3 regions of the Cetobacterium somerae genome follow, and region 3 is predicted to be linked to each of the others. Evidence: riboswitches for the same ligand, from Rfam matches in the RefSeq annotation. Region 3 holds a riboswitch; each other region holds the start of a gene.

Region 1 (4,224 bases), 410 kb from region 3:
AAACAGAGTCTAATAATATCTATTTACTATATAAAATAGTAAAAAGCAAATTTATTTAAAAAAATTACAATTAAATTATTATAAAAAATAAAAAAAAGAGGAGAAAAATGTATTTTGAAGAGGATATAATAGGAATAGATTTAGAAGAAAAATTAATTTTTGGAAAAGAAATAATAAAAACAAATTTTGAAAAATGTAATTTTAACAATGTAACTTTTTCAGATTGTGATTTTGAAGAGGTAATTTTTGAAAAATGTAAATTTGATTCAGTAAACTTAGACAATGTAAAGTTAAATGGAGCTATATTTAAAAATTGTGAATTTAAAAATATAAATTTTAGTAAAATATCTAGGTTTATAATAGATTTTCAAATTATAAATTCGTTTATGAAATTCTGTATTTTTGATGACCTACAGTTAGATGGATTGGAGTTTTATAAAAATGAATTTGAAGAATGTACCTTTCAAAAGTGTAGCTTAAAAAAATCTAAATTTAATAACAGTAAATTTAAAGATACCGATTTTTATGAGTGTATATTAGAAAATGCAGATTTAAGTGATTGTAGTGGATTGATGATAGACATTGTAAGCAACAAAATAAAAGGGGCAAAGGTTTCTATAGATTTAGCTTTAAATATTGTTAAGAAAATCGGTGTAAAAATAGTTTAAAAATAAAAATGGTAGAGAAATTAAATATTTTCTCTACCATTTATTAACTAATTTAAAAAAATCTTCTTTAGAAAGAGGTTTGCTAAAAATATATCCTTGTCCAATATCGACTTTATTTGACTTTAAAAAATTTAGCTGCTCATTTGTTTCAATTCCTTCAGCAACAATTTTAAAATTAGATCCCTTTATTATATTTATTAATCCTTTATAGACATCAGTAGCAACTTTATTATTTGGATTTACTCTATCTAAAATTGACTTGTCAAATTTTATGATATCTACGGGAAGTACACTTAGTAAAGAAACTGAGGAGTTTCCAGCAGTGAAATCATCTATTGAAACTTGAAATCCAATTGTCTTTAAGTGATTTATTTTTTCTATAATAGTTGTTAAGTTTAATCCCAAAATAGTTTCTGTAAGCTCAATCTCTAGTAAATTTGGATCTATTTTATATTTTTCAATGAGAGTAACTATTGTTTTTAAGAAATCATCTCTTTCAAAAGTTTGTAAGGAGATATTAAATGAAATTCTGAAGTTGTTTTCTAATAAATAAGTTTGAGACATCTTGTTTAAAAATTTTAGTGATTCTTCAGCAATTTTATAATCAATTAAATATACTTTTTTTAATTTTTCTGCTATAAATATAAATTCATCAGGATATATAGCTCCTAATGACTCATTTTGCCATCGGGCAAGAGCTTCAGCTCCTAATACTTTTTTAGTAGTTAAATCAAATTTTGGTTGAAATAGAGCATGTATTCCTTTAATATCTTTGTTTATTATTTTATGTTTTATTTGAGTTCGTCTGTTAATTTTTTCTATTAATTGATTATCTAATTCTGAAATAGATATATTTTTTTCTTCTTTTATTTCATCGAGTATTTCTAAGTATTCAAAAACTTCTTCAGTAGATATAGAAGTACGATTTTTATAAAAAGATATTTTAATCTCCTCATTAAAATTATAATTTTCTTTAAGTTTTAATCTACTAAGATTTTTCTTAATCTCATTAATTTTAGGAATAATGTTGCTTTCATTTGTTATTATATAGAATTTACTTCCAGACATTTTATAAATTTTACTTTTATATTTTAATGTATTTTTTAAAATATTAGCAATATTAAGAATTATTTTATTTCCGATATCCCATCCGAGCCTTTTATTAATTTCTGATAAGATATTTAACTTTATTTTAATAAATGTACAGTTAGTATGAGTATATTTTGAAATATCTTCTACATATTGATAGTGATTAGGTAAATTAGTCAATTTATCTATTAATAGTTTTTTAGCGGCCTTATTTTTTACATATAGATTTATACTTGTAACTGCTAAGCTAATTGCAAGTATGGATATTAGTAAGTATAGTAATGTGTGCATATAACTCTCCTTGATATTTTTTATTTTAATATATTATTGAAATAAAAAAGCAACAATTTTAATTAAAAAATTGTTGCACCTGGCTGCCATATGATTAGGCCCTATAGTTTTGCGTCATAAAGTTTCCTTTATTTTGCCCTTACTTTTTATATTCCATAATTGAAAAACCATTTAGTTTTTTAGCATCATACATAGCTATATCAGCTTTTTCAAATGCCAATTCCAAAGTTTCATCAATATTTTTAATATAATATCCAATGCTAAAAGAGATATTATATTGATTAATAATAGTTGAATTTTTCCCCAGAGTTACTAATTTTTCTAATCTTTCTAAAAGATCTCTGTTTTCATAAAATAGATAAAATTCATCTCCAGATATTCTAAAAGTATGTTCTTTAGAAAAAACTTCTAGTAAAAGTTTTCCTACTTCAGAAAGAACGAGATCTCCTTTACTATGGCCATAATTGTCGTTAGTTTTTTTAAAATTATCTAAGTCAATAACAATAACAGCGCCTTTAGTATTATCATTCTTCTTACAAAACTCATTAAAAAGATATCTATTAGGTAATTTTGTTAATTGATCATGTGTTAAAGCTTTTGTTAATTTTCTTTGAAAAACAATTTTACAAATTAATAATCCGAAGACTAGTGTAAATATATACCATATTTTTTTCTTATGTTCTGCTTCTTCAATAAGACCCATAACATATTCTTTTTGATCTGTTTCTACAAAGTTTCTAATTTCGTTTCTATCAAAATCTCCAACAACGGCAATTGCCTTATTAAAAATATTTCTTAACATTTCCTGATTTTTTGAGAAAGCAAAATTTACAGGAATATCTTTTATCTTTATATCTTTATGTTGCTTATGACAATCTCTATCATAGATATTATATGGACTTATTATATAACCAATCTCATCTTTTTTAAAAGCATTAAATAACTCTGTTGTTGAATTATAAATTCTTATATCCTCTTTTGGAAAAAACTCTTTACCTATATCTTGTGATTTTCCATCTTTTAAAACTCCAACATTATAATCACCACTATCCACGTGATTAAGTAGATGCATGGGGATAAAATCAATTGCTTCAGAAAAAATATAACTTGATTTTCTTCTAGCTGTTGTTGAAAGTGTTAAAAAATCGATATTTTCTTGTTTGAATTTTTCTTGTATATATAGCCACTCTTTTCCATTATAAATATATTTTATTGGAATATTAATAATGCTGGCTAATTTATTTATATATTGAGGAAGTATCCCAATAAATTTATCTTGATTTTTTATATAAATACTTAAAGAAATATCATCCTCAAGAGAAGTAGTTATAAATTTCTTTTGTGCTAAAAACTCTTTTTCCTCTTTTGTTAAACTATTTTGAAATCTTTCTCTTTGATGATACAATGGAAGATTTTTAAAGTAAGTTGATATTTTTTTACTGTATTTTTTATTTAAAGCGTTATTTATATAAGGTAATAGATAATCATATTTTTTATTTACACCGATACAAACTGGAGCTAGAAATGAAACTAGCAATCTATTTTGAGATTTAACAGCTATGAACTCAGAATCTAAATAAAAATCATTTTTATAATCATCAATATTTTCTACTTCAACTATATTTGCAGTTATATTATTTTGTTCTAAATACTCTTTTAAGTATTTTATAGGCATTTCATCATCTTTATATGCATATATGGTTTGATTCATTAAATCATAAGGTGACTTTAATAATTTTTTATCTGAAGCAATGTACAGGTTCTCGCTAAAAATTGGTTTAGAAAGTAATATGTTATCCTTTCTAATATTATTTTTAGTAACTAAACCTAAAGCTCCAATTGTACCATCTTCTAGTTGATTATAACTATCTCTCCATGTACCATGAACTTCTTTTACATTTAGTTTTAGTTCATTTTTAAATATATCACGAATAATGTTATTTATAGAAACACCATCTATTTCCATTTCAGTTTCTGGATAACTTTGAATTCCTAAATAAAAAGTATTATCATTTGAAAAAATAGTTGTTGCTATTAATAAAAAGAGTAGTAATTTTATAGATTTGTTTTTAAAAAATTTCAATGTTGTCCTCCGTTATTTTAGACCAATACAATATTTAGTTTGTTAAGTTATTCTTATTTAGTAGTGACTAAAATTGTGTATTTTTAAGTAAAC
Region 2 (4,224 bases), 260 kb from region 3:
AAACATGTAGCTATGTAGCTATAAAAATATATTTAGACTTTGGCTTTAAACCCTATGATTTAGAAAAAAATCAAAAAGGTTGGGATATAGTTTTCAATAAAATTAATGTTCAATAAAAATTTTATTAAATTCTTCATTGTAAGCTAAAAAAATATCAACAAGAGTGGGGTCAAAGTGTTGTCCACGCTCTTTTTTTATTATTTCAACAGCTTCTTCATGAGAAAAACCGTCTTTGTAAACTCTTTTTTGACGCAAAGCATCATAAACATCTGCTATAGCTACAATTCTAGCCTCTAAAGGTATTTCATTTTCTTTTAAACCATAACAGTATCCTTTTCCATTCCATTTTTCATGATGATAGAGAGCTATATTTTCAGCAACAGCTCCAAGTTGCATTTTATCAATAAGTTTTTTTCCTAAAAGAACATGTTTTTTCATTTCTTCAAATTCGTAAGGAGATAGCTTTCCTGGTTTTTTTAAAATTGAATCAGGAATTCCAATTTTACCAATATCGTGAAGTGAAGCATATTCACTAATCTCTTTAATAAATTTTTTATGACATTTTAGCTTTTCAGCTAAAAATTTCGAATAAAAGTTAACTCTTAGGATATGATTTCCAGTATCTTCATCATTTAATTCATTGGCAGCTTCAAAGCTTTCAACTAATGCTCTAGTTATTAAACGCTCTTTCTTAGTAGCAATAGTAGCTTTTCTTAAAAAATAAAAAAGAGTTAGAATAATTATAGAAGACATGGAAAACATAATTATAAAATATTTATAATTAGGAGATAATTTTTTAGGTATAACTAATTCACTATAAAGAATCCTGCTTTCAGATAGATGACTAGGAAAAAGTTTATCTATAAAATCAGCTAAATCAGAATCATTTTTTACTCCAAATCCAACGGGAGTAATTTTATTAAAAAATCCAGCAACTTTTATCTCATTTTCTAAATATTCATTAGAGATAGACATAGATATGATTTTAAAGTCTCCATAAAGATAATCAATCTCTTTATTTAAAAGTGCATTTAAAGCTGATTTTGTACTTTTAAAAAATTTAAAATCGTTCGATGTAATTATTTTTTTTATAGAATTTTTATTTAATTCTTCTGAAGAGATAAATCCAATTTTTTTATTTTTAATATCTGAATAAGAATCGATAAAATTATTATTTGTAAGAGTAAAAGCAGCTAATTGAGATTCATAATATGGAATAAAAAATTTATTTTTTAGATTAAATAAATCTGTGTCAATAGCTTTAATATCATAGTTATCGTTAGGACTTTGGATATAATTGATAGGAATATCAGTTAAATAAGATAATTCTTTAAGGCGATCAATAACATATCCATGATAACTTCCTTTAGATAGATAAAGAAGCGGAACTATTTCATTATTTGTGGGCAGTAAAACTTTAAGTTGCTTGTATCTATGTTTTAATTTATCAATAAGTGGGTCATTTTTTAAAAGTTGTTTATAAAAAATAAGACGTTCTTTTTTTAAGGAATCTACAACATATTTCTCAGAAAAATTAATTTGAAAGTTTTCAATAATATCTTTTAACATGGGATATTTTTTATTTACAACTAACCAAAGTTGTGACGATGGAATATTTTTTAAAGGAATAAAATTATAATTTTTAAAAACATCATTACTACTTTTGCCGATAATAGCATCTATTTTGTTATTTTCTAATGATGAAAAACCAAAATTACCATTATCTTCAATAGATATTAAATTTTTTAAATCTGGATAAAACTCTTTAGTTAATATAGAATCAGAAGTTCCATCAATATGACCAATTTTAAATTTATTTAGATTATTTAAATCTAAAGATTTATTTTTCTTTGTAAATAAACCGACATTATACGTATTATAAGTTGGAATAAAAAAATAATTTTTTTCTCTTTCGGGAGTTTTCGCAACATTAAAAAGAATATCTCCATCTCCATTTTTTAATAAATTTTTCATTTTCATTTTATTAGTTGATTGTATTTTAAATCTTAATCCAGTTTCTTGTTCTAGTTTTTCAAAAAACTCCATATAAACGCCAGCTAATTCACCAGAATTTTTTTGATATAAATAGACATGGTTTGGATGGTATATATCAATTAAAAATATTCTATTTTTATTATTTTTAATCCATAATTTTTCATCTTTTGAAAATTCAAATGGGAATATATTTAAAAAAATGAGAAAAAAAAGAAAAAAAGATTTAATCAATTTAACACCTCCCCTAATTTGAAAAATTATATCATAATAATAAAAAAACTTAAATAATATAGAAAAATATTTTATATTAACAATAAAAAAAGGAACTATAAATATTTTATTGAATTAGAACATATCTAGAAAAATTTTTTTATTTTTTTTAAAAAATTTCTAATTGAAATATAATAAATAAGATGATATATTAGTATTTCAAATACGGCAAACTGTAGGAAACTGCAGGACGCAAAGCTATAGGGCCTCTAAAATGGCAGCCAGTTGCACTTATCTTTTGTAAATTAGATTACAAAGGCTAAGTGTTTTTTTATTACTTTAAATTTTTTAAAAGAAAAGTGTAAAACAAAAAGTATAAAGATTCGAAATTATAAAAAATATAGGGGGGAACAAGATGAGGAAAACTTATCAAATTTTATTAACATTTTTATTAACATTTTCTGTAACATTTTCATTTCATATTGCACCAACGTTTTTCGAAAAACGTATCGATGCCAGTGGAGGGTATCAAGAGTTCATAATGTATAATAACAGCACAAAAACACAAAGATTTAAAGTAAGTACACTTCCAGGAACAGGAACATACGGAGGTCATATGGATAAATGGGTTGAATATAACCCTAAAATAATAACAATTAAACCTAAAAGTCAAAGTGTTTTAAAAGTTTTTGTAAAAGCTCCAAAGGGAACTCCAGAAGGAGAATACTCAACATTTTTAAATTTTAAATCAGTTCCTGTACCAGATATCACAAGAGATGATGGTAAAAGTGTTGCAGCAGCAGCAAGCATAGGACTTAATGTAAATATAGAAGTTATAGGTTATGTTGGTGATTTAAAAGCAAAGTTAGAAATAACTAATTTAAAAGTTACTGAAAATAACGAGGGACAAGCAGTGGTATCTTTTAAAGTTAAAAACAATACTCTTAAAAGAGGAATTTGGTATAACATAGATGTTATGAATGGAAATGAAAGTCATGAGTCAGTGGAAAAAGGTAGAATTGGAATTGGAAAAACAGATGAAATAACTTTAACTATGAAAAATATGAAAAAAAGAGATGTAGTTGGAGTTAGGCTTAGAGATTCTTCAACATATGAGGATATTACTAAGAAAGAACTTTGATATCAAATAAACTTGATATATATGGGAACAAAATAAAAAATAAAAAGAAAATTTAGGAGGTATTAAAATGAAAAAAGTTTTATTCGGAATCATGGCATTATCAATTGCAGCATTTGCAGCAAATCCAGGGACAGATAGCGAAGCATCAGTACCAGTAAAGGTAATAGCTGAGATAATCACTGCACCTACAGGACTTACTATAACTGATGAGGCAGGAACAGTTATTGATGAATTATTATTAGACCACGGAAGAATAGTTAAAGGTGCGGCAACAAGTGATTCAGTAGCATACAAACTATTTAAAGTTCAAAGATTTGATGGAACTAAACCTACAAAAATTGGTGCAGGAACTTTAAATGTAAAATTAGATGAGGCAACAACAACATTAGCAAAAAATGGAACTTCAACTGCAAGCACACTAACATCAGCATTAACTTTAACTGGTGGAGCAACTCAAGTGTCTTCAAAAGAATATACTCATACTACTGGAGCTGATGATACAGAGCACGTAGGAAGAGTAACATCAACTATAGCTAAAACTGAATTATTAAAAACTGGGATAGAAACAGGTATTCACCACAACTCAAGAGAAAGAACTTTAACTGTTGTTTATACACCAGCAAAACCAACAGAAGGAGGAAAATAATTCCTTTAAACTTAGAGAGAAGTCTCTTCTCTCTTTTTTTAAGAGAATTATATATTAAATAAAATACGGGGGCGGTTTTATGAAAAACATTTTTATTCTTTTTTTCCTTTTAACTTTTAATATCTTTGGATATGTAAATATAAATCCTGTTACCTTTGATAGAAAGATTGATGGTAAGGGAGAAGTACAGGAATACACTTTGTATAACCCAACTCAAAATACATTAAAGTAT
Region 3 (4,224 bases):
GCTTTAACAAATGGCGAGACAGTAATTCCATTAGAAATAGCTCAAGATCATAAAAGAGCTTATGACAATGATGAAGGGCCAAATACTGGTGGAATGGGAGTTTACTCACCAGTAGATAAGATTGATTCGAATATAATAGATCAAACTTTAGAAAAAATATTAAAACCAATGGCTAGAGGAATGGCAAAAGATGGAATTTCATTTAAAGGATTTCTTTTTGGTGGAATAATGTTAACAAAAGATGGTGTAAAGACGATAGAGTTTAACGCTAGATTTGGAGATCCCGAAGCTGAGGGGATTCTTCCAAGATTAAAGTCGGATTTTGTTAAAGCAATATTGGATTTAATGGAAAATAAAGATGTGAACTTAGAGTGGGATAATAGATATACGGTGGCAGTGGTGATGGCTTCAGAAAATTATCCGAAATCATCAACAATAGGAAGTGAAATAGAAATACCAAAGGATTTAGAATCTGTAGTATTTCATATGGGAACTAGAAAAGTTCATGGCAAAATTGAAACAAATGGTGGAAGAGTATTATCTGTGGTAGCTTATGGAAATACTTTGGAAGAAGCAAAAAAGAATGCTTACTTAGATGTAAAAAAAATAAATTGTAAAAAATTATTTTTTAGAAATGACATAGGCTCAAAAATGTGCTATAATAACGAAAATAAATAAAAAAAGACCTGCACAGTACTAAAAAAAAGTGCAGGTCTTTATTTAAAAATTGGAAAATTATAATTGGAGGCAGTAGGAAAATGATGAATGGAAAAATAATAAAAGAAGCAATAACTTTTGATGACGTGCTATTAGTTCCAGCGAGATCAGAGGTATTACCGCATGAAGTGAGTTTAAAAACAAGACTTACAAAGGATATCGAATTGAATATTCCAGTTTTAAGTGCAGCGATGGATACAGTAACAGAAGGGGATTTAGCAATAGCTTTAGCAAGACAAGGTGGAATTGGATTTATACATAAAAATATGAGTATAGAAGATCAGGCTGCTGAAGTAGACAGAGTAAAAAGAAATGAAAGTGGAATGATAAAAAATCCAGTAACATTAACTAAAGATTCTACAGTATGGCATGCTGAAGAAATAATGAGAAGATATAAAATATCAGGATTACCAGTAATTGAAGAAGATGGATCATTGATTGGTATTATAACAAATAGAGATTTGAAGTATAGAAAAGACATGGATCAATTAGTAAGTGATATAATGACAAAAGAAAATTTAGTAACAGCACCTGTTGGAACAACATTGGAAGAAGCAAAAGATATTTTATTAGAAAATAGAATAGAGAAGTTGCCAATAGTTGATGAAAATGGAAAATTAAAAGGGCTAATAACAATAAAAGATATTGATAATTTAGTAGAGTACCCATTTGCTTGTAAAGATTCTCAAGGAAGATTAAGAGTTGGTGGAGCAGTTGGTGTTGGAGCAGATACTTTAGAAAGAGTAAAAGCTTTAGTAGAAGCTGGTGTAGATATAATAACTGTAGATTCAGCACATGGACATTCAAAAGGTGTTATGGAAAAAATAAAAGAGATTAGAGAAAACTTTCCTAAGTTAAATATAATTGGTGGAAATATAGTTACTGCAGAAGCTGCTTTAGATTTAATAGAAGCTGGAGTAAATGCTGTTAAAGTAGGAGTAGGACCAGGATCTATCTGTACAACGAGAGTTGTAGCTGGAGTAGGTGTTCCTCAATTATCAGCAGTTAATGATGTATATGAAGTTTGTAAAACAAGAGGAATTGGTGTTATAGCAGATGGTGGAATAAAATTATCTGGAGACATGGTAAAAGCTTTAGCTGCAGGAGCAGATTGTGTAATGTTAGGAGGATTATTAGCAGGAACAACTGAAGCCCCTGGAGAAGAGATGATATATGAGGGAAGAAGGTATAAAGTGTATGTAGGAATGGGTTCAATGGCAGCAATGAAAAGAGGATCGAAAGATAGATATTTCCAAAATGATGCTAAAAAATTAGTTCCTGAAGGAATAGAGGGAAGAGTTTCGTATAAGGGAAGCTTGAAAGATGTTGTTTTCCAACTTTGTGGAGGAGTGAGAGCTGGAATGGGATATTGTGGAACATCAACAATTGAAGATTTAAAAGTTCATGGAAAATTTGTAAAAATTACAGGAGCAGGATTAAAAGAGAGTCATCCACACGATATTATTATAACTAAAGAGGCTCCAAACTATTCTAAATAGATATAAAAAGTTGACTTTAATGTTTTGATTGATTATAATTAAAGAGAAATCTTTATTTATAAGGCAAAGTAGGGGAAACCCTATGACGCAAAGCTATAGGGTCTTTAAAATGGCAGCCAGCTGCAATAGTCTTTGTGATTATTGCAGTTTTTTTTTGCAAAAAAATATTTATGGAGGAAAAAATGAAAAAAATAATATTATTATATTTGATGTTAGTAAGTTGTAATATTTTTTCAAAAGATAACATTAATATAACAATACCATCGAATACAACAGATATGTATTTGTATAAAGATTTAGAGAAAGGGGAATATCAAGGAGTTTATATAGATATTTTTGCAGATGTATTAAAAAATAAAAATATAAGTATAAATTTAGATGGTGAAGATAGTGATGTTGTACTAAGAACGATTGAAACTCTTGATGGAAAAAGAGTATATGATTACTTTGATACTCCAATGATATATAGAGTAGGAGTTGTTGTTAATAAAAACTCTACACTTTCTAACTTAGGAAATATAAAAAATTTAAAAGTAGCATATATTCCAAATCAACATGGATTAAAAGAGTTTAAAGAAAGATATAATAACTTAAAGTTAGAAAAAATCGAAGTGAAAAACTTAGATGAAGGATTAGAAAAACTCTCAGAGGGAGAAGTTGATGCTTTTATAGCACAAGATTGGTATGATAAAAATTCAGGAGAAACAAATTATAAACTGTTAGAGAATATTAGGTACAATGAACAAATAGCAATTAGGAAAAATTTGAAAAATCTTCATAAAGAGATAGAGGAAACTATGGACAATGTAGAAGGAGATAGTTTTCAAAAATTATTATCAAAAAACAGAATAGAATTTTATAAGTATTTACTAAAAGATACACCAAGTTACGAAAAAGTAAAGGAAAGCTATAAAACTATAAAAGTAAAATTAGGAAAAGATAAATTTATGTTACCTTTTTACTATGAGCAAAAGGGTATTTATCAAGGATTAACAGTTAATATAACTAAAGAGTTAGAGCAAATAATAGGGGTGCCATTTGTTTTTATAAAAAATGGAGAATATGATATGGAAGGAATAGCCATTGAAAATAGTGAAGGTAAAAGTAAAATTAATTATACAAAGCCATACTATGAAATGAAATTATCAGTGGCAAATAGAAAAGCTGATGGGTTTATACAAAATATTTCAGATTTAGATAAAGCTAAAATATTAGTATTAAAAGGAGATTATAGCTATACTTATTTAAAAAATATACTAAAAAATAGTCAGATAATAGAAGTTGAAAGTTATGAAGAGGGATTAGAAAAGTTATTAAATCAAGATGGTGAATATTTGGTAGGTTATTTTAATATATTGACAGGAGTAATAAGTAATAATTTTTTAGATGATAAAATTAAAGTAGCTGGAATATTAAATGATTCTTTTGGAGTAGGTTTTGGAATTTCGAAAGAACAAAAAGAGTTATCAAATTTAATAGAAACAATATTAGAAAGTTTTACTGTTGATAAAACAGTTATAGATAATAATTTGTTAAAAAATTCTATAGTTGCTCAAAATTATAAATTGATTTTAAAAATATCAATACCAGTAGTAATATTTATATTTATTTTAATAATATTAATAGTTAAATCTGAAAAAAATAGAAAAAAAGCGGAAGAATTAAGTTTTTCATTAATTGAAGTTTTAGAGATGGCAAATCAACTAAATGATGAAGATACAGGAGATCATGTGAAAAGACTAGGAATGTATTCAACCCTTTTATCTGAAAAGGCAAATGTTCCTACAGAATCAAGAGAGAATATTAAAAGATTTTCTTCTTTGCACGATATAGGAAAAGTTGCAATTCCATCAGAAATTTTGAAAAAACCATCTAAATTAACTGAAGATGAATTTAATAAAGTGAAAGAACATGTAAATATAGGCTATGATTTAGTAAAAAAATTAAAACTAGGAAAAGTAGCTGAAAATATAGTTAGATATCACCATGAAAAGTGGGATGGAAGTGG

What was found. Region 3 has a riboswitch for cyclic di-GMP ahead of MKD34_RS02655 (HD domain-containing phosphohydrolase). Riboswitches for the same ligand answer to the same signal wherever they lie in the genome.
Region 1: linked by a shared signal. The riboswitch ahead of MKD34_RS04630 (GGDEF domain-containing phosphodiesterase) and the one ahead of MKD34_RS02655 (HD domain-containing phosphohydrolase) in region 3 are both predicted to bind cyclic di-GMP.
Region 2: linked by a shared signal. The riboswitch ahead of MKD34_RS01505 (fimbrial biogenesis chaperone) and the one ahead of MKD34_RS02655 (HD domain-containing phosphohydrolase) in region 3 are both predicted to bind cyclic di-GMP.

The regions. Positions count from the first base shown of each region.
Region 1 is NZ_CP092519.1:1,013,072-1,017,295, reverse strand. Features, by position in the region: gene MKD34_RS04635 (pentapeptide repeat-containing protein) at 108-668, shown strand; gene MKD34_RS04630 (GGDEF domain-containing phosphodiesterase) at 702-2,048, opposite strand; cyclic di-GMP riboswitch class I at 2,120-2,196, opposite strand; gene MKD34_RS04625 (transporter substrate-binding domain-containing diguanylate cyclase) at 2,188-4,131, opposite strand.
Region 2 is NZ_CP092519.1:342,962-347,185, forward strand. Features, by position in the region: gene MKD34_RS01495 (GNAT family N-acetyltransferase) at 1-116, shown strand, start outside; gene MKD34_RS01500 (HD domain-containing phosphohydrolase) at 103-2,226, opposite strand; cyclic di-GMP riboswitch class I at 2,423-2,498, shown strand; gene MKD34_RS01505 (fimbrial biogenesis chaperone) at 2,621-3,346, shown strand; gene MKD34_RS01510 (hypothetical protein) at 3,414-3,992, shown strand; gene MKD34_RS01515 (COG1470 family protein) at 4,072-4,224, shown strand, end outside.
Region 3 is NZ_CP092519.1:603,118-607,341, forward strand. Features, by position in the region: gene purD (phosphoribosylamine--glycine ligase) at 1-678, shown strand, start outside; gene guaB (IMP dehydrogenase) at 759-2,216, shown strand; cyclic di-GMP riboswitch class I at 2,269-2,344, shown strand; gene MKD34_RS02655 (HD domain-containing phosphohydrolase) at 2,399-4,224, shown strand, end outside.